3 regions of the Bacillus arachidis genome follow, and region 2 is predicted to be linked to each of the others. Evidence: riboswitches for the same ligand, from Rfam matches in the RefSeq annotation. Region 2 holds a riboswitch; each other region holds the start of a gene.
The links. Region 2 has a riboswitch for S-adenosylmethionine ahead of QRY57_RS08935 (Na+/H+ antiporter NhaC family protein). Riboswitches for the same ligand answer to the same signal wherever they lie in the genome.
Positions count from the first base shown of each region.

Region 1: it holds a riboswitch for S-adenosylmethionine, as region 2 does, so the genes downstream of both, QRY57_RS15435 (M20 family metallopeptidase) here and QRY57_RS08935 (Na+/H+ antiporter NhaC family protein) in region 2, are expected to answer to the same signal.
Region 3: it holds a riboswitch for S-adenosylmethionine, as region 2 does, so the genes downstream of both, mtnW (2,3-diketo-5-methylthiopentyl-1-phosphate enolase) here and QRY57_RS08935 (Na+/H+ antiporter NhaC family protein) in region 2, are expected to answer to the same signal.

Region 1 is NZ_CP127376.1:2,692,566-2,699,499, reverse strand. Features, by position in the region: gene cuyA (D-cysteate sulfo-lyase) at 1-132, shown strand, start outside; gene QRY57_RS15450 (alpha/beta hydrolase family protein) at 202-951, opposite strand; gene QRY57_RS15445 (VOC family protein) at 967-1,362, opposite strand; gene QRY57_RS15440 (AAA domain-containing protein) at 1,476-3,785, shown strand; SAM riboswitch class I at 3,872-3,976, shown strand; gene QRY57_RS15435 (M20 family metallopeptidase) at 4,069-5,271, shown strand; gene QRY57_RS15430 (GNAT family N-acetyltransferase) at 5,434-5,949, shown strand; partial or broken gene QRY57_RS15425 (YjiH family protein) at 5,953-6,160, shown strand; gene QRY57_RS15420 (GNAT family N-acetyltransferase) at 6,311-6,889, shown strand; gene QRY57_RS15415 (GNAT family N-acetyltransferase) at 6,899-6,934, shown strand, end outside.
Region 2 is NZ_CP127376.1:1,456,409-1,463,342, forward strand. Features, by position in the region: gene gltP (glutamate/aspartate:proton symporter GltP) at 1-618, shown strand, start outside; gene QRY57_RS08930 (ribonuclease FAU-1 family protein) at 685-1,203, shown strand; SAM riboswitch class I at 1,355-1,459, shown strand; gene QRY57_RS08935 (Na+/H+ antiporter NhaC family protein) at 1,555-2,871, shown strand; gene QRY57_RS08940 (GNAT family N-acetyltransferase) at 2,937-3,359, opposite strand; gene QRY57_RS08945 (lmo0954 family membrane protein) at 3,661-4,017, shown strand; gene QRY57_RS08950 (PspA/IM30 family protein) at 4,063-4,725, shown strand; gene liaF (cell wall-active antibiotics response protein LiaF) at 4,833-5,573, shown strand; gene QRY57_RS08960 (sensor histidine kinase) at 5,573-6,625, shown strand; gene QRY57_RS08965 (response regulator) at 6,627-6,934, shown strand, end outside.
Region 3 is NZ_CP127376.1:3,574,208-3,581,141, forward strand. Features, by position in the region: gene QRY57_RS19950 (carbon-nitrogen family hydrolase) at 1-787, opposite strand, end outside; gene QRY57_RS19955 (pyridoxal phosphate-dependent aminotransferase) at 802-1,992, shown strand; SAM riboswitch class I at 2,045-2,150, shown strand; gene mtnW (2,3-diketo-5-methylthiopentyl-1-phosphate enolase) at 2,215-3,459, shown strand; gene QRY57_RS19965 (2-hydroxy-3-keto-5-methylthiopentenyl-1-phosphate phosphatase) at 3,456-4,115, shown strand; gene QRY57_RS19970 (methylthioribulose 1-phosphate dehydratase) at 4,112-4,750, shown strand; gene QRY57_RS19975 (cupin domain-containing protein) at 4,728-5,240, shown strand; gene QRY57_RS19980 (hypothetical protein) at 5,587-5,862, shown strand; gene QRY57_RS19985 (DUF3909 family protein) at 5,982-6,314, opposite strand; gene QRY57_RS19990 (NAD(P)-dependent oxidoreductase) at 6,314-6,934, opposite strand, start outside.

The DNA.
Region 1 (6,934 bases), 1.2 Mb from region 2:
TATACAGGTAAAGCGGTAGCTGGACTTATCGACCTAATCCGAAAAGGTACATTTAAGAAGGAAGATAATATTTTATTTGTACATTCGGGCGGTTCACCGGCGTTATATGCGAATACATCGCTATTTTCCTAATATGTAAGAAAATCGGCACCAAAATAAGTGGTGCTGATTTTTTATGTAAGCTTTGCTAGTCTGTCTTAATTAGCTATAAAGAACAAATTGCTCATCTAACCAATTTACAACTTTTTCAATCATTGAAATACTTATTGAATGATTGATATTTTGGTATAGCATAAATGTAATGTTAGAGGGTGTGTTTTGATAATGTGATTGCACTTTTTCATAAAATGTTTGTTGTCCAAGAGGTGAAATAACAGCATCGCTTGCCCCATGTAATAACAGCATAGGTCTATTATGAATGCGTTCAATAAACTGAATAGGATCCATTTTTCTAATCATATGAATTTCATTGGAGGCATTTGAACCGTACTTTTGAAAAATCTCTTCAGAAGTTATCCAAGCTCCTGAACCGTTTATATTAATAAGCGCATCAATTTTTGAGTCCTCCATAAAAGCTCCGGAAGATATAAATCCACCCATTGAACTTCCGAGGACTACAATTTTATGTCCTAAGCAGTATTCACTCTCATAGATACTAGTAAATAAATCATTTATATCATGTTTAATGGTATGTAAAATGGTTTTCCAGAAATATTGTTCCATTATCGATTTAGAAAAATAATCTATCAAGGGTTCACGTGAATCATGATAGATAATCTCTGGCACAATTACGGTATATCCTAAGTTTGCTAAAATAGTACCTAAAAATGTTTGATTATAAATGCTAGAACCCCATCCATGATAGAAAACAATTGTTATTTTTTTATCTTGTTGCGTGGGTTGTAACAATAGACAATTGATATGCCCTAGTTGGATTTCTACTTGATTCATTGTATATGTTCCTTTCTATGAACGCTCTGTCTCAAAAAACTCGATCCACTCTCCATCAGGACCAGAGAAGAAAAAATAACGTGTTCCATCTGGTAGCGTTTCAATTTCTTCACTTAATAAAAAAGTGATCCCTAATTTTTTCAGCCTTTCCATTTCATCTTCTAATGAATCTACTTTGAAGCAAATATGATGTATTTTACCTTCTGTTGGAAGAGAAGAATTATAACCTTCAATGAATTCAACAATAGTTTCTTGGGCGCCATCTACACCTAAAAAAGCGAGTTTTAAGTTTGGATCTGGATGTCCCATACGTTTGATAAGTTTTAACCCAACTACTTCTTCATAAAATGAGATCGATGTTTCTAAGTTTGCAACCATGATTCCAACATGTTCGATTCTTTGTACCGGCATATCGATTCCTTCTTTCCATAATTTTAATATGTATCATAATATTGAAAATTAAGAAAATAAGCAAGATAAAAACCTTACAAATTTTATGATGTTTCATGATATAGTGAGAAAGTATGTTTGGAAAGAAGGAAGGAGACAACGCAATGAACACAACTTTACAAACTCCTTCATTAACGGAAACGATGAAAGAGTGGCATCAAGCATTAGCATATGAAATTAAACATTGGAAAACGATAGGCGGTAGTAAGCTATCGATTATAAATGGTCGTTTTTTATATACAGATTATGAAAGTACAGTTTATGTATTTCAGCTTATCTCAGAAGTAAGCTTACCAGAGGGTACACCCATTCGAATTGAATTTGATGGTGAGGAAACAACAGGAGAAGTATTATCAGTACATGGATTAGAAATCGAGCTGAAATTGAATGATTATATACAAGGTGAAATAAGAGAAGCTAGTTTATACAGTGAACCATGGCAGTTGTTAGAACAACTGCAAGAGCGGTTGAAAGATATACGAAAAGATAAACAAAAGCGTCAGCGGGTAAAACGCCTTTTGGATGGAAAGAGCACGCCAAGGCATATAGAAAAGATGAAAAATCCGAAGAATGAACTTGCATATCGTTCTTTTTATAATAGGGCGACATATGTGTGGGGACCACCTGGAACAGGAAAGTCTTATAACTTATCACGCATTATTTCGGCGCATTATCAAAAAGGAAAATCAGTACTTGTACTAGCTCATAGTAATGCAGCAGTGGATGTATTAATGAGTGAAGTCACAAAGCAAATAGAGAAGAAAGAAAAATGGACACCAGGAGAAATCGTCCGGTATGGATTTAGTCAACATGAACATATACGTAATCATGAAACGTTGCTTGCTTCTAGATTAGTCGAAACAACGAATGGATCATGGGGAGAAGAAAAGCTTTATTTAGAGGAAATGCGCCAAGATCTTCGCCAAAAAATCTTATCGTATAAAGCAACTGCTTCTGATAAGAAGCGGATGCAAGAAATTGAAGGAGATCTTAGAAAACAAAGAGCGAAAATTAAAGAAGTAGAAAGAGAATATATTGAAAATGCAAAAGTAATTGGTGCAACGCTATCTAAGTGTGCAATTGATTCTCTTATTTACGAACGAACATTTGACTTAATTGTCGTGGACGAAGTAAGTATGGCTTATGTACCACAAATTGCTTTAGCAGCTTCTCTTGGAAAAAGAATTGTCGTTTGCGGTGATTTTTTACAGTTGCCACCAATTGCGATGGCAAATCATGAGCTCGTTAGAAAGTGGCTAGGGGAAGATATGTTTTATCATGCTGGTATTGTCCAATCTGTAAATAGTTATGAAACGCATCCAAATTTATTTATGCTAGAGGAACAAAGACGAATGCATGCGGATATATCTAAGTTTACAAACTCATTTATTTATAAGAATAGAGTGTTCGATCATCCTTCTGTTTCGGCAAGACAAGAATTAGCGAAATTACAGCCATTTGCTAATGAAGCAATTGCTTTGTTTGATACAAGTTTGATGGGCGCTTATTCTTTAAAAGATGCAGCCTCTGGTTCACGTTTTAATATTATGTCCGGTTTCGTTGCGATGCAGCTGATTTTAATTGGATTATTAGATGGTGTTCAATCGATTGGAGTTGTCACGCCATATCGCGCGCAGTCCCGTTTCTTATCAACATGTATAAGGGAGATTTTGCAAAAAACAAAGTATCGAAATACGCCTATATTAGCGGCAACAGTTCATAAATTTCAAGGGTCTGAACGAGATATGATGATATTTGATACAGTAGATAGTTATCCGCAGGAGAGACCCGGCGTATTATTTTTTGATCATAAAAATCATCGTTTAGTAAACGTTGCGATAACGAGAGCAAGAGGGAAGTTTATTCAGTTATCGGACTGTAAGTATATGCGGAAAAACCTTTCTCGAAAACAAGCGTTATCTCACTTAACTTCTCACATAGAAAGACACGGAAATGTATATGATCGTACTACTTCGCGCCCATTGCTAGAACGAAAAATTACAAAACGTTTGAGATGGTTTATGCAAATGAATTTGGAAGAACCGAAAGGATTATTAAAAGATATTCTATCGGCAAAACAAAAAATTATTATTTCGCTTCCAAGTACAAGACAGGTAGACAAAAGAGTATGGCAGGCATTAATGCGTACAGCAGCGCAGGTCACGATATATAGTGATGGACCAATTCCATTAAAAAACGTGAGAATACAAAGACAAAATAAGTCACTCCCATTTTTATTAATTGATGATGAAATCTTTTGGGCAGGAGCGCCTTTAACATCTCACATGACGTTTGAAGGAAGTCCAGAATTCCCTTATATATGTGCAAGATTACATGCACCTGAAACGATTGGCGTTTTAAAAGGGTTTTTAGATATTCGTTAAAATCAGATCGGAATTCCTTGACATTTACTCGGAATAACACTAGAATGAAAATAATTTAATATAATTTTATGAAAATAAAAACAATTTTCTTATCACGAGAGGTGGAGGGACTGGCCCTATGAAACCTCGGCAGCGGATTCAATATGAATACTGTGCCAATTCCAGCAAGTGAAAGACTTGAAAGATAAGAAAGAAGGCTATTTTGAATTTGTATTTTCAAGCCTCTTTCTATTTTTTAGAAAGAGGCTTTTTTATGTGTAAATTTAAAGGAGGAATGGGGAAAATGACAACAAAACAAGTAACGTCACACCGAAATATTATTACGGAAAGTATAGAAGGAAATAAAGAAAAATACATAAAAACAAGTCATGATATACATGCGAATCCTGAAATCGGTAATCAAGAATTCTTTGCATCCAGAACATTAAGTTTACTTTTAGGGAGTGCAGGATTTCAATTGCAGCATAATATAGCAGGACATGAAACAGGTTTTATCGCACGGAAAAGCTCAGGAAAACAAGGACCTACAATTGCTTTTTTAGCAGAGTATGATGCTTTGCCTGGATTAGGCCATGCGTGTGGTCATAATTTAATTGGTACAATTAGCGTTGCAGCAGCGATTGCATTATCGGAAACAATTGAAGAAATCGGCGGTGAAATCGTTGTATTTGGAACACCAGCAGAAGAAGGTGGTCCAAATGGAAGTGCAAAAGCAAGTTATGTGAAAGCAGGATTGTTTAACAAGATGGATGCGGCACTTATGATTCACCCTAGCGGAAAAACAGCAACAACAAGTCCGTCACTCGCAGTTGATCCACTTGATTTTTATTTCTATGGAAAATCAGCACATGCAGCAGCGTCACCAGAAGAAGGAATTAATGCATTAGATGCGGTTATTCAACTTTACAATGGGATTAATGCACTACGTCAACAGCTACCGTCAGATGTGAAAATTCATGGTGTCATTACTGAAGGTGGAAAGGCGCCGAATATTATTCCAGATTACGCATCAGCCCGTTTCTTTATTCGCGCAGCAACACGTAAGAGATGTGCGGAAGTAACAGAAAAAGTACGAAACATTGCGCAGGGTGCAGCACTGGCGACAGGAACAACAGTAAAAATCAATCGGTTTCAGAATGAAATTGATGAATTATTAGTGACAAAAACATTTAATGAAGTGATTGCTGAGGAATTAGAAAACCTTGGTGAAGAAGTAAATCGTAAAGAGAGACTTGGAATCGGTTCAACAGATGCGGGAAATGTGAGTCAAGTTGTACCAACGATTCATCCTTATATCAAAATTGGTCCAGACCATTTAATTGCGCATACGAATGAATTTAGAGAAGCAGCTTGTTCGGAACTTGGCGATAAAGCCTTAGTTACATCCGCAAAAGCATTAGCGTATGCAGCATACCGATTAATTACAGAAGAAGGAACGCTTAATCAAATTAAGGAGGAGTTTAAAAAAGCGCAGCGAAATCAATAATGTGATAAGTACTCAAGAAGTGGTTTTCTAAAATTTTATTTGGATAAAAAAGGTTTGGAGAAATCTCTAAGCCTTTTTGGGTTATAAAAGGTAATAAAAAGAGAGCTTACTACCCACAAATAGCAAGATAAATAGCTGAAGTATTAAAAAGGAGGAGGAAAAGTGAATCAGAATACTCTTGAAGGCTATCAAATTAGAACTGCACATAATAATGAAAGTACTCTTATTATTAATATGCTAAAAGAAATCGCTCAATGGTTAAAAGATAAAGAAATCAATCAGTGGCAGTACCTCTTAGAAGGTAGAGATGACGAAGAGATAGCACAAGCTGTAACGAACAACAACACTTACATCGTTTTAAAAGAAAATGAAATGATAGGTACTTTTACAGTTTCTTCCACGCAAAGTGAGTGGGATCGCCATATTTTTGGTGAAGATGTTTTTTTTGATTCACTATATTTACATAGACTGGCGATTATCCCTAAGTATATGAAAAGGAGAATAGGTGAAAGGATTTTGATGTGGATTCAAGATAATATGCACACTGACAAAAAGTTCTTAAAGTTAGATTGTGTTGCAAATAATACTAAACTAAACAAATTCTATAAAAACAATGGCTTTGAGTATTTTGGCGTGGCAGATGGTCATAATAAATATCGAAAAAGGATAAAAAAATAGTTTTCATTACTTGTCGTTAGTGCGCCGCTTGTAACTAAGATTGTGATTGCGGTTGTATCCGTATCATTTGTTTTGCTTTTTTCGACGTCTATCCCATGTATTTTATCTATGGATATACCATGAAAAGTTTCAGAACTTATTAATTTTGTATATTGAAAGAACGATTTTAACATTAGTGATTAGTGGGCCAATTGCATATGTTTTACTGTAAGAGATGAAAAGACACACTTATGTTCTTAAAGTAAGTCCTTTTTCCGTATTATTAGATTTTAATCGATAGAAAATGAAATTTTGAATATTTTGATATGTGTTATGTTGCAAACTATAATATAGCTAGATACATAGAAAAGGGGATGTATTTATGGAAATAGTAAACAAAAGAGCGATGTTGCGATTAATGGATGCAAATGATGTAGAAAAATTATTTGCAATTGTGGAAGGGAATAAAGAAGTTTGGACGTATTTAATAGCTAAAATGGAAAGTTATCAAGATATGGAGCGATATGTTGAAACGGCAGTAAAACGATATGAGAAGGGAACGGATTTACCATTTGTTGTTATAGATCAAAAAACGAATGAAGTTGTAGGCAGTACACGTTTGTATAGTATTTCAAATGATAACAAAACGGTTGAACTTGGCCAAACATGGTATCATCCGAGTGTACAACGAACAAGTGTGAATACGGAATGTAAGTACATGTTATTGCAATATGCGTTTGAAGAATTACACATGCTGCGTGTGCAAATAAAAACAGACTTGCGAAATGAAAAAGCACAACGAGCGATTGAACGACTAGGCGCAGTAAAAGAAGGGATATTACGAAATGAGAGAAGGTTACCAAGCGGTTATGTAAGAGATGCGGTAGTATATAGCATTATTGCAAGTGAGTGGCCAATCGTGAAAGATCGATTACTACACAAAATGGACATGTATAAATAGGAGGCAAATATGACAAATTTAGAAACAAAGAGACTAAAGATGATC
Region 2 (6,934 bases):
CCATTAGGGAAATTGCTCATTGTCGTATATGGAGCAATGATTTTCTTCGTTGTCGTTGTATTAGGCTTGACAGCGAAAATATTCGGAATTAATATTTTCCAATTCTTCAAGATTTTGAAAGATGAACTTATTTTAGCGTATTCTACTGCAAGTTCAGAAACGGTTTTACCGAAAATTATGGAGAAAATGGAGAAGTTTGGTTGTCCAAAAGCAATTACTTCTTTCGTTATTCCGACAGGTTATTCGTTTAACTTAGATGGATCTACATTATATCAAGCAATTGCAGCAATTTTCTTAGCGCAAATGTATGGTATTGATTTATCAATTTCGCAGCAAATTACATTATTGCTTGTATTAATGGTGACATCTAAAGGGATTGCGGGTGTACCAGGCGTATCATTCGTTGTATTGTTAGCAACACTTGGCACAGTAGGTATTCCGCCGGAAGGCTTAGCATTTATCGCAGGTATTGACCGTATTTTAGATATGGCTCGTACAGCAGTTAACGTAGTTGGTAACTCTTTAGCAGCTGTTGTTATGTCTAAGTGGGAAGGTCAATATGATGAAGCAAAAGGACAAGCTTATCTAAAAGAACTTTCAGAGAAGCGAGCAGCTTAATTGGTAATGAATAAAGCCCTCACAATAGAGTGAGGGCTTTTCTGCATAGAGAATGGAGAGGGAATAATGAAAAGAAAGTATGGGGATGGTTCTTCTTGGAATCGGTTAATAGAGAAAACATATGAAGTAAAGGCAATAGAGCAAGGTATGTTAGGTATATTGCGTATACAAAAGGTAAAAGAGCCGAGCTATAAGAAATATAATGATCGAGAGCTTTGTATTGTAGATGCAGGTTATACGTGGGTGCAGTATTTTATAAACGATAAGAACTTTGCCATCACAGCTATGTTAAATGAAAAAAGGGAATTAGTGCAGTATTATATTGATGTGGCTAAAGAATATAAAATAGATGAGCGAGGTATGCCATATTTTGATGATTTATATTTGGATGTAGTGTTATTACCTAATGGGGATATATATTTGCTTGATGAAGACGAATTAGAAGAGGCATATAGAGATGGAGATATTTCTAAAGAGGAATATAATGAATCGGTGGATACAGCAAAATGGCTTATCGAAGTAATTGAAAAAGAAAAATTCCCTTGGATTACAATTTTAGAAAAAGAAATTCAAAAATTAAAATGAATATTTTTCGTTTGTAATGCTTGATTTATTCGTACTTTTGTATAAATATCAAAAAATACCAACTATTTTTATACAAATAATAATTGACTTTTGATTAGTAAGCGGGTAAAGTTAGGGAAGAAATTATTATTAAAAAATAAAATATGAAACCTTCTTATAAAGAGAGGCGGAGGGACTGGCCCTACGATGCCTCGGCAGCGGACTCACGATAGAGTGCTGTGCCAAATCCAGCAAGCATGTGCTTGAAAGATGAGGAGAGTGTTTCTTATAGATGTATAAGACCTCTTCTCTTTGGAAGAGGTCTTTTGTTATTGGATAGAAAAGGTTTAGAATTAGGGGAGAGATGTTATTTTGAAACAAACGAGAGGAAATGGCTTAGCATTATTACCACTTGGAATATTTTTAGCACTATTTATTGGTTCTGGAATCATTACAGGTGATTTTTATAAATTGCCGATACTAGTAGCGATTTTAATTGCTGTAGGAATTGCATTAGCGATGAATAGAAAAGAAAGTTTTACAGCAAAAGTAGAACGGTTTGCCAAAGGGGCTGGTAATCCGGATATTATGATTATGGTGTTAATCTTTGTACTTGCAGGTGCGTTTTCTGAAACAGCAAAAGGAATGGGTGGAGTTGATTCTACAGTTAATTTAGCGCTGTCTATTTTACCGCAAGGATTTATCGTTGCTGGAATTTTTGTTATAGGGTCCTTTATTTCATTAGCAATGGGAACTTCAATGGGAACGATTGCTGCATTAGCACCAATTGCAGTCGGTATTAGCCAACAAACAGATATTTCTATTGCACTAGTAATGGCAACAGTTGTTGGCGGAGCGATGTTTGGTGATAATTTATCATTTATTTCTGATACAACAATTGCAGCGGTTCGCTCGCAAGGTACGGAAATGAAGGATAAGTTTAAAACAAACTTTTTAATTGTATTACCAGCTGCTGTTATTACCATCGTATTATTGGTTGTGCTTACACTTGGAAATGATACAGAAATAAAAGCTCATGCATTCGATTGGGTGAAAATTTTACCGTATGCGGGTGTGTTAATAACCGCGTTACTTGGTTGGAATGTACTTATTGTATTAACGGGCGGAACGGTTTTATCAGGTATTATTGGTCTTATTGATGGGAGTTACACATTGGCAAGCTTCTTTAAAAGTGTAACAACAGGAATTAATGGTATGATGGAGCTAGTACTTTTATCGATTTTAATCGGAGGAATGGTTGAAATTATTCAATATAATGGTGGTATTCAGTATTTAATGGACGTATTAACACGTAATATTCGTTCGAAAAAAGGTGCTGAATTTGGAATTGCTGGTTTAGTAAGCATGACAAATATGTGCACAGCGAATAACACGATTTCTATCATATTTACTGGCCCTCTTGCAAAAAACATTGCGGATCAATATGAAATTGATCCACGAAAATCAGCAAGTGTATTGGATCTTTTCTCATGTTGTATACAAGGGTTGATTCCGTATGGTGCTCAAATGTTAACGGCAGCAGGATTTGCAGCATTGTCACCGGTTGAATTGTTACCATATGCGTTTTATCCAATTTTGGTTGGGGTTTGTGGTGTGATTTCTATCCTAATAGGCTTTCCGCGATTTTCAAAAGTAGCAGAAAAAAAGCAATATCATAAAACAGCTTGACCTTAATGTGAATCGTATAGAATATAAAAACGCTCAGCCAATAAATGCTGGGCGTTTTTTGTTACTTATAAATCCTTCTTTAAATAGTAATGCTTATAGTCTCTTCCAACATTATCAAGAATACCAAATTCTTGATAACCGTGCTTTTTATAAAAGTCTAAGGCTTGAAAGCTTAAAGTATCAACTTTTATAAAATCACAACTTCTCTCTAAAGCAATTTTTTCTACTTCTAACAACAATTTGGATCCATATCCTAATTTGCGGATGTCTTCGTCAATCAAAAGAGTATGAATCTCTAACCAGTTCCAGCAAACTTCACCTAATAGTCCCCCGCGGACCTTGTCATTTTCATCTTTAAGAAATAAATGAATTTCTGAGTATCTTCCTCTTAAATCTGGTGGGAAATGTTTTAAATTATATTCGTAAAGAGCATTGTTGATATAGTTTTTATCGGCAGTATTCATTTCTTTTACAATATGAAAATTCATAATATAAGTCTCCCTTTATTTGGATATAGCCTTCTTCCTCATTTTAACATGTTTTCCAAAGGTAATTTCTAAAAATTTTGATTTTGTGTAAACTTCACTATATTTAACTTTAAAGTGAATATTATCATTCAAAGTGGCAAAAAAGTCTTTGTTTATATATATATATATATATATGAGATTTGTAAAGGGCTGAATGCGACTCAGTCTTAAGTCCGAGATGAAAACGGTTCTTAAGCTCGTTATGGAAAAACGAAAAAATAGTTAAGATAAGAGTATCAAATCGAAGGGAGGCAAGCACAAGATGAAACAATTTCTAGCGTTTATCGCAGCTGGTATTTTGGCTTTAATTGCTCTTGGAAGTCTTGCTGGTATAGTAGGATTCGCAATTGGAGCAGGAATTGTGTATTGGAGCTATAAATCATTTGTGCGGGCACAATCATTTTTTGGGAAATTAGCTTGGGGTATTGGTGGTTTAATCGGCTTGTCAATCGCCCTATCTCATTCACCGGCATTAATCGGTATTGCGGCATTAGTAGTTCTATACTACGGATACCGTGAGTGGAAAAAAGAAAAACATGTAGTAGTTGATTCTGCTTCAGAAGGTTCTAAACCATATAGTAACTTTGAAGATGAATGGAATAAGTTAATGAAAAACTAATATAAAACAACTTAAATCATAAAATAAAAGAGAGGAAGATTTATAATGAAACAATCTTTATTCGGACGTGTACGCGATGCAATTTTAGCAGATTTTCATAATGTATTAGATGAGAAAGAAAGAAAGAATCCAATCGCTATGTTAAACCAATATTTACGCGATAGTGAGCGTGAAGTAACAAAAATTGAAAAGTTAATCCAACGTCATAAAACATTAAAATCTAACTTTGCTCGTGAACTTGAACAGGCTCGTTACTTCGTAAATAAGAGATCAAAGCAAGCTGTAATTGCGCAAGAAGCAGGAGAAATGCAATTGCATGAACGTGCATTAGAAGAAGTAGCATACTACGAAGGGCAAGTAGCTCGACTAGAAGAAATGTATGCAGGTGTAGTGGAGCAAATTGATGAATTAGAACGCCGTCTTTCTGAAATGAAAAATAAGCTAAAAGAAATGAATGCAAAGCGTATGGAATTAATGGCACGCGAAAATATGGCTCATGCGAACCGTCGTATGAATACAGCTCTTCATAAAATGGATGAGAATAATCCGTTCTTACGATTTGAAGAAATTGAAGATCACATTCGTGATTTAGAGCTTCGTATGAATGAGGATCATGAGCGTGATACATTTGATATGAAAATTGCAAAACTTGAACGCGAAATGAAAGAAAAAAATGAAGTATCTTTAGACAAAGAAGTAATAAAATAATTGTAGTATATTATAAAATGAGCTTATGATATAGTGGTAGAAGAAAAGGTGTTGGAAAGCAATACCTTTTTCTTCTATTTATATGTAACAAGGAGGGGGGAGCTGAAATGAAGAAACAATTTTCAAAAACACAATTATTGGGGATGCTCCTCATCGTATTTGGATTTGGTCTTTTTCTTGATATGGTTCTCGGACATTTTGAACCAGGGGCCCTTATTTTTGCGTTTATTATGATTATGTTCGGAAGGCATTATCGGAAAAAGAATCGTTATGTGAGAGGGAATGTGTTTTTATTTGTTGGGGGGATTGTTTTTTTATTCTTCCTGTTTTCATCAGCGGCCTTCGTGCTAGTTGTATTTGCTTGCATAGCTTTTATTGGTTATCAACTTATTCAAGGACAGCAGAAACCAAAAACTATACAAGTTGAAATTAAGGAAAAAGGATATATAGATGAAGAAAAACAAATCTATCGCACAGAACCATACCTTAAGAATATAATGGTTGGTAACATAAGAATGATGGACCATATTTATGAGTTAGAAGATATTAATGTCCAGTACGGAGTCGGTGATGTTGAAATTGATTTGACAACGGCAATGATTCCCGAAGGAGAAACGGTCATTGTTATTCGTGGTGTTATTGGGAACATTCGTTTATATGTTCCGTATGATATCGAACTATCTTTAAACCATTCTGTCATCATGGGAAGAGTTTCGCTTCCGGGGCATGAAGAAACAGGTTTTAATCGAAATGTGACGTTTAGGACAGAACAGTACAAAGAAACTCCTCGCCGAATTAAAATTATTTCTTCGCTTGTCGTAGGCGATACGGAAGTGAGGAAAGTATAATGAAAAAGCAAGGAAATATTTCATGGATGTACATTCGTTATTCTATGTTATCTTCTGTTAGTATTGCACTTATTTGTACAGTTGTATATGTATGGAAAAGCGGACAGGATGTATATGATTTATTATGGAAAGAATCCATTGCTTCTGTTCCAATCGGCTTGTTAATTATAAGTACAAGTCTTCTTATGGGTGGAATTGTAGGATATGCGATTGGTTATTATATGCAGCAGCGTATTCAAGGCTTGAATACTTTCTTGTTTGAAGTAGAGCGTGGGAACTTTCCAAAGGATGTTTCGTTTACTGCAGAAGATGAATTTCATGAAGTAGAGCGAAAAGTAATTGCGCTTGCTCGAAGATTAGAGGAACAAGCTGGGTTATTTCAAAAGGTAACGAATGAACGAGCTCATTGGAATGAAGAAATGAGACAAGAAGCGATTTCTCAGGAAAGGCATCGACTAGCAAGGGAACTGCATGATTCAGTGAGTCAGCAGCTTTTTGCAATGTCTATGATGATGTCAGCGATTAATGAACAAGTAGATCATATGCCAGAAACAACGAAAAAACAATTACAACTTGTAGAAAATATGGTTGTCAATGCGCAATCGGAAATGAGAGCATTACTTCTTCATTTACGTCCTGTACAACTTGAAGGTAAAAAGTTAACAGAGGGTATAGAGGAGTTGTTAACAGAACTTTCTAGAAAACAACATATGAAAATTGAATGGTTGATTGAACCGATTCAATTAAAAAAAGGTGTAGAAGATCATTTATTCCGTATTGTACAAGAGGCATTGTCTAATACATTACGACATGCCAAAGCGAAGAAAACGGAGGTACGCCTTCGCCAAATTGATCAATATGCGATTTTGAAAATCATTGATGATGGTGTTGGATTTGAAGTAGGTGTCAATAAAGCTGGATCATATGGTCTAAGGTCCATTCAAGAGCGTGTTCATGAAATTGGTGGAACATTAAAGGTGCTAAGTTTTCCGAATAAAGGTACACAAATTGAAGTGAAAGTACCAATTATGATAGAGAGAGAGGAAGAGTAGCATGATTAAAGTATTGCTTGTTGATGATCATGAAATGGTGCGGATGGGTGTATCAGCATATTTATCCACTCAGCCGGATATTGAAGTTGTTGGGGAAGCTGAAAATGGAAGAAAAGGTTCAGAATTAGCATTAGCATTAAAGCCAGATATTATTTTAATGGACCTTGTTATGGATGAAATGGATGGTGTGGAGGCAACGCGTACGATTATTCAAGAATGGCCAGAAGCAAAAATTGTTGTCGTGACAAGCTTTTTAGACGATGAAAAACTATATCCTGTCATTGAAGCAGGGGCAACGAGCTATTTATT
Region 3 (6,934 bases), 2.1 Mb from region 2:
GCTTCCCATGCAAAATTGATTCTTCTTCTCCTGCTTCTACTACAATTTCCCCCCATGGATCAACAATAAGAGAATGTCCAGCAAACACATTATGTGGATCCTCTCCTGCTCTATTACACGCAACCACATAACATTGATTTTCAACCGCTCTTGCTTGAAGGAGTAAACGCCAATGAGCTAAGCGAACAAACGGCCATTCTGCTACAACGAATAACACATTTACCCCTCTTACAGTATAAACACGCATCCATTCTGGAAAACGAATATCATAACAAATCACACCACCACACTGTACACCATCCAATGTAAATTCTCCTGTTTCACTCCCCCCTATTAAATAGTTATGTTCATTCATCAACTGGAACAAATGGACCTTGCTATACTCATTTTGCAGTCTCCCCTCACGATCCACTATATACATCGTATTTGTAACACCGTGCTCTGTTTGCTTCGCAATGGAACCACCGACAATATTTACATCATATTTCTGTGCCCATTCTGAAAGAATCTGTTTTGTTTGGATCCCATCTCCATCTGCAATTTCCGGAAGTCTTTCTAAATCATAACCAGTCGTCCAAAGTTCAGGTAATACGACAATATCTGGTGTTCCTTGCATCGCTTCTTTTATTTTTTTCTTTGCATTTTCAATATTTATTTTCACATCACCAAAAGCAATATCCATTTGAATACATGCGATTTTCATTTTATCCACCTCATTTTCAATTTTCCCTTTACAAAAACTTGGAAAGGCTATATTATTTGTCACTAGAATTGTAACAATTTTCAAAAGAGGTGGAAAGTATGAAACATTTTCAACCTTCCAGGGTTGTAACATCCTTACCAACACAGTTTTTCGCTTCACTTGTTGCAAAAGTTAACAAAGTGGTGGAAGCAGGTCATGATGTTATCAATCTAGGACAAGGCAATCCAGATCAACCAACACCGCCGCATATCGTAACAGCTTTACAACATGCAGCAGAAAAAACAGTTCACCATAAATATCCACCATTTCGCGGGCATGAAAGCTTAAAAAAAGCCTTTGCGGCGTTCTATGAACGTGAATACGGAGTCAAAGTAAACCCTAAAACAGAAGTCGCTATTTTATTTGGCGGAAAAGCAGGGCTTGTTGAATTACCGCTTTGTTTCACAAACCCGGGTGATACAATTCTTGTCCCCGATCCAGGATACCCTGACTATTTATCAGGTGTCGCTTTAGCAAAAGCAAACTTTGAAACAATGCCATTATTAGCAGAAAATAATTTTTTACCAGACTATGCAAAAATTGATGAATCTATTGCCAAACAATCAAAATTAATGTTTTTAAACTACCCTAATAACCCGACTGGTGCTACTGCATCAAAAGAGTTTTTTGAAGAAACAATTTCCTTTGCCAATAAACACGATATTTTAGTCGTGCATGATTTTGCTTATGGTGCAATTGGCTTTGACGGCAACAAACCAACGAGCTTCTTACAAGCAAACGGTGCAAAAGATGTTGGCATTGAGATTTATACATTGTCAAAAACATTTAATATGGCTGGTTGGCGAATCGCCTTTGCTATCGGTAACGAAAGTGTCATTGAAACAATCAATGTATTGCAAGACCATATGTACGTCAGCATTTTTGGTGCTGTACAAGAGGCAGCTTGTGAGGCGCTATTAAGTTCACAAACTTGTGTGAATGAACTTGTTGAACGCTATGAATCACGAAGAAATACACTTATTACAGCTTGTTGTTCAATTGGCTGGGATGTTCTCGCACCAAATGGATCATTTTTTGCATGGCTTCCCGTTCCTAATGGTTATACATCGGAACAATTTACTGACTTATTGTTAGAACAAGCGCACGTAGCAGTTGCACCTGGAGTTGGGTTCGGGAAACATGGCGAAGGCTACGTTCGTGTTGGATTATTACATACAGAAGAGCGACTACAGGAAGCTATTCAACGAATCGATAAATTGAAAATTTTCAAAAAACCGTTGACATCGTAAAAAAACTCTGTCAAAATTCAGATATCGTAAAAATTAAAACATTTCAAAATACTTCTTATCAAGAGCAGGTGGAGGGACGAGCCCGACGAAACCCGGCAACCGATCTACAATTGTAGGCACGGTGCTAATTCTCGCAGCGTTACGCTGACAGATAAGGAGCTGGTTGTAAAAAAACCTCTCCTTAGCTGAGAGGTTTTTTTATTTAACTAGGAGGTTATGAAAATGAGCGGAATAACAGCAACCTATTTAATCCATGATGATTCTCTTCATTTAAACCAAAAAGCAGAGCAAATCGCTCTCGGTTTGACAATTGGTTCATGGACTCATCTGCCACACTTATTACAAGAACAATTAAAACAACATAAAGGCAACGTCATTCATGTCGAAGAGTTGGAAGAGCAAGAGCGTGTAAATACGTATCTTGGAAAAAAAGTAATACGTGGACTCATTAAAATTCATTATCCGTCAGTAAATTTCAGCCCGGATTTACCGGCTATTTTAACAACAGCATTTGGAAAATTATCGCTAGATGGCGAAGTTAAACTAATTGATTTAACAATTTCAGATGACTTAAAAGAACATTTCCCTGGTCCTAAATTTGGCATTGAGGGAATACGAAATCTCTTACATATTCACGATCGTCCACTTCTGATGAGTATTTTCAAGGGAATGATCGGTCGCAATATAGGATATTTAAAAACCCAATTGCGCGATCAAGCAATTGGCGGTGTAGATATTGTAAAAGATGATGAAATCTTATTTGAAAACTTATTAACACCGCTCACAAAACGAATTTCTGCTGGAAAAGAAGTATTACAGTCCGTATACGAAACATACGGTCATAAGACTTTATATGCAGTAAATTTAACGGGTCGTACCTATGATCTTAAAGAAACTGCAAAACGTGCTGCCTCAGCCGGTGCAGATATTCTTCTATTCAATGTATTCTCATATGGATTAGATGTACTGCAATCACTTGCTGAGGACGATGATATACCTATTCCAATTATGGCACATCCTGCTGTAAGCGGCGCATACGCTTCATCGGAATTATATGGATTCTCTTATCCATTACTACTCGGAAAGCTGCTTCGTTATGCTGGTGCAGATTTCTCTTTATTTCCATCACCATACGGCAGTGTTGCATTAGAAAAAAAAGAAGCTCTTCTTATTACAAATGAACTAATTGAAAAAGATCCGTCTTTAAAACGAAGCTTCCCTGTTCCATCGGCCGGTATTCACCCTGGTTTTGTTCCATTTATCCTTAGTGATTTTGGCAAGGATGTTGTCATTAATGCAGGTGGTGGTATTCATGGTCATCCAGCTGGGGCACAAGGCGGTGGAAAAGCATTTCGAGCAGCGATTGATGCTACTTTGCAAGGAACACCATTGCATGAAGCAGGTAACACTGATTTACATGTTGCACTGCAATTATGGGGAAATCCATCTCACAAGGTGACGCTATGAGTCTTCAAATTTTTTGTGACTTCGATGGTACGATTACGAACAATGATAATATCGTTGCTATTATGGAGAAATTCGCTCCACCAGAAGCTGAAACGATTAAACAAAAAATTCTATCACAAGAACTTTCTATTCAAGAAGGTGTTGGAGAGATGTTTTCCCTTTTACCTACAAGCTTACAAAATGACATCACTACTTTTATAAAAGAAACAGCGGTGATTCGAGCTGGATTCTCAGAGTTTGCACAGTTTGTCCAAATAAATCAGATTTCACTTCATATTATATCCGGAGGAATGGATTTTTTCGTCTACCCTCTTCTCAAAGGATTAATCAACCCAGATCATATTTATTGTAATACGACTGATTTTTCAGGGGAAACAATTCAGGTAAACTGGCCCCATCCGTGTGATGAAGATTGTAAAAACAAATGCGGTCTTTGTAAATCGACACTGATTCATCAATTAAGTTCAAACGGTGATTTTAATATTGTAATTGGAGATTCAATTACAGATTTACAAGCTGCAAAACTTGCTGATAAAGTATTCGCTCGTGATTTTCTCATTACAAAATGCCGAGAACATCAAATTTCCTATACGGCATTTGAAACGTTTTATGACATACAGACAGAAATTAAGCAATTGTTGGAGGTGATAAAATGAAACAACTTTTTCGCCAATGGGAAGAATTGAGTAAACTAAAGAAAGAATTAACGGATCGTAACTGGTTTCCTGCTACAAGCGGGAACATTTCAATAAAAGTAAACAATGCTCCAACTACCTTTCTTATTACAGCAAGTGGAAGAGATAAAACGAAAACTACACCTGATGATTTTCTATTAGTTGATCATACTGGAAAGGCTGTTTTAGAAACCGATTTACGTCCTTCAGCAGAAACATTGCTGCATACTCATATTTACAATCATACAGAAGCTGGATGTGTCTTACATGTCCATACAATTGATAACAATGTAATTACAAACGTATACGACAAAGAAGTTTCATTTTCTAATCAAGAAATCATTAAAGCTCTTAATATATGGGAAAAAGGGGCCTCTATCAAAATTCCGATTATTGAAAATCATGCTCATATTCCAACGTTGGGAGAAGATTTCCGAAAACATATTCATGGTGACGCTGGAGCCATACTAATTCGCAACCATGGTATTACAGTTTGGGGAAAAGATAGCTTTGACGCAAAGAAAAGACTAGAAGCATATGAGTTTTTATTCCAATTTCATATAAAACTATTATCAATTCAAGGAGGCGTTTCCCATGGCGCAAATTCGTATTCATGAAATAAATACCCGTATTGAAAATGAAGTGGAAGTGCAGCAATTTTTACAAGGAGAAGGCGTTTTATATGAGAAATGGGACATTTCAAAACTTCCTGCTCATTTAGAAGAAAATTACTCCTTAACTGACGAAAACAAAAAAGAGGTTTTAACAGTATTCTCCAATGAAATTGCTGATGTTTCAGAACGTCGAGGCTATAAAGCACAAGATGTTATTTGCCTATCAAATGCAACGCCTAGCCTTGATGAGTTATTAATTAACTTTAAACAAGAGCATCATCATACTGACGATGAAGTGCGCTTTATTGTCAGTGGGCATGGTATTTTTGCCATCCAGGGTAAAGATGATCGTTTCTTCGATGTTGAGCTTGAGCCTGGTGATTTAATCTCTGTACCTGAAAATACAAGACACTATTTTACTTTACAAGATGATCGCCAAGTTGTAGCCATTCGTATTTTTGTTACAACGGAAGGCTGGGTTCCTATTTACTAAGGTAGTTAGTTGAATAAAAGGTACTGGACCCCCTTTTCCATCCTTTTATTCACTCTACATATATACATCCTCCTATGGAACAGGCTTATTTCACAAATATGAAATAAGCCTGCTTTTTTATTTTCTCTTGCTTTGTAATATCTCCTGATGAATGTAAATTCATCATTAAAGATGACTGATGTCTACCTCATTTTTTTATTTTTCACTTTATCAAGTATGTTTCTCAATAAAATTTGAACATTTTTTGAACATTTTTTGAATTTTTTCTGAAAATTCTGTTTAAATTGTGATATAATACAAATAATAGAAAATGAAGTGAAAAAACTGCAAAAAGAGGGGGAAGAACATGAATTTAATTATAGCACTTATACTTGGGGTTACTTGTGGGGCTATTCCTGCTATTCTCGGGGCAATTATGGAGGAATTAGAGATTGGTATCTTCGGTTTTGTCGCATCCTCTGTAAGCGCTTTACTTTTTGGTTTGTACGGTGCTATTCCTGTCGCTATTCTCTTTGCATTATATATATTACGTCACGCTCGCACAAAGCAATTTAGTCGCAATCATATGGCTCAGATCATTCCATTTCCAATCGAACGCTCTCGCCGTGCTTCTAGCTTATAATTCCATTATTATATCCCCACCATACATCTACTTTAATATAACCTGCCTTTGTCAAAATTAGCTTCCAATTTTCCCGAAAAATATGTTAAAAATAAAAAAGTCCTCAAGTGAGGACTTTTTTATTTATTTAATTCCAAAAACTGGAACAATTCTTGTAAATGAAGAGCATCTTCTCCGTAGCTAACAGATACATAACATACCCCATCAATTTCAGCATGCATATATAAATCGATACCTTCACGGTCATACTTTAAAGCTAAATAAAATTCCATTTCTTCTAGCATCTTTTTTGCTGTTCGAATAACATAATGACCATTTTCATCACGCCCATATTCAAATGTTGGCTCAAAATCATACTTTTGTTTAAATGCCGCTTGTTGCTTATCATTAATCGGCATACAAATTGTACGTTGCACAGCATCAACCATTCCATCAAATTTTTCTAAATTCATCATATTCCTCCCCCTATATATTTTTTATATAATACTTGTGTTCCACTGTCTTCCTCTCCCGATTCTACTAGTTGTTCATATAAATCTTTCGCAAGAGTTAAACCCGGTACAGGTAATTCTAATTTTTCAGCCTCATCTAATGCAATTTTCATATCCTTCATAAAATGTTTCACATAAAATCCTGGTGCAAAATCCTCTTTTAACATACGTGGAGCTAAATTACTTAATGACCAACTACCGGCTGCTCCAGTTGAAATACTTTGTAATACTTTATCTGGATCTAAACCTGCTTTCTTTGCATATGCTACCGCTTCACAAACTCCTATCATATTAGAAGCGATTGCAATTTGATTACACATTTTTGTATGCTGCCCACTTCCTGCCGGGCCCTGTAGCTGAATGTTTTTCCCTAGTTTCTCAAATAAAGGTAAACAAACTTCATATACTTCTTGATCTCCACCAATCATAATGGCAAGTCTACCTTCTTTTGCTCCAATATCTCCTCCCGATACCGGCGCATCTAGCGTATATACATTCTTTATTTTTCCAGCCTCATATATACGTTTCGCTAGCGTAGGTGTAGATGTTGTAAAATCAATTGCAATTGTTCCTTCATTTGC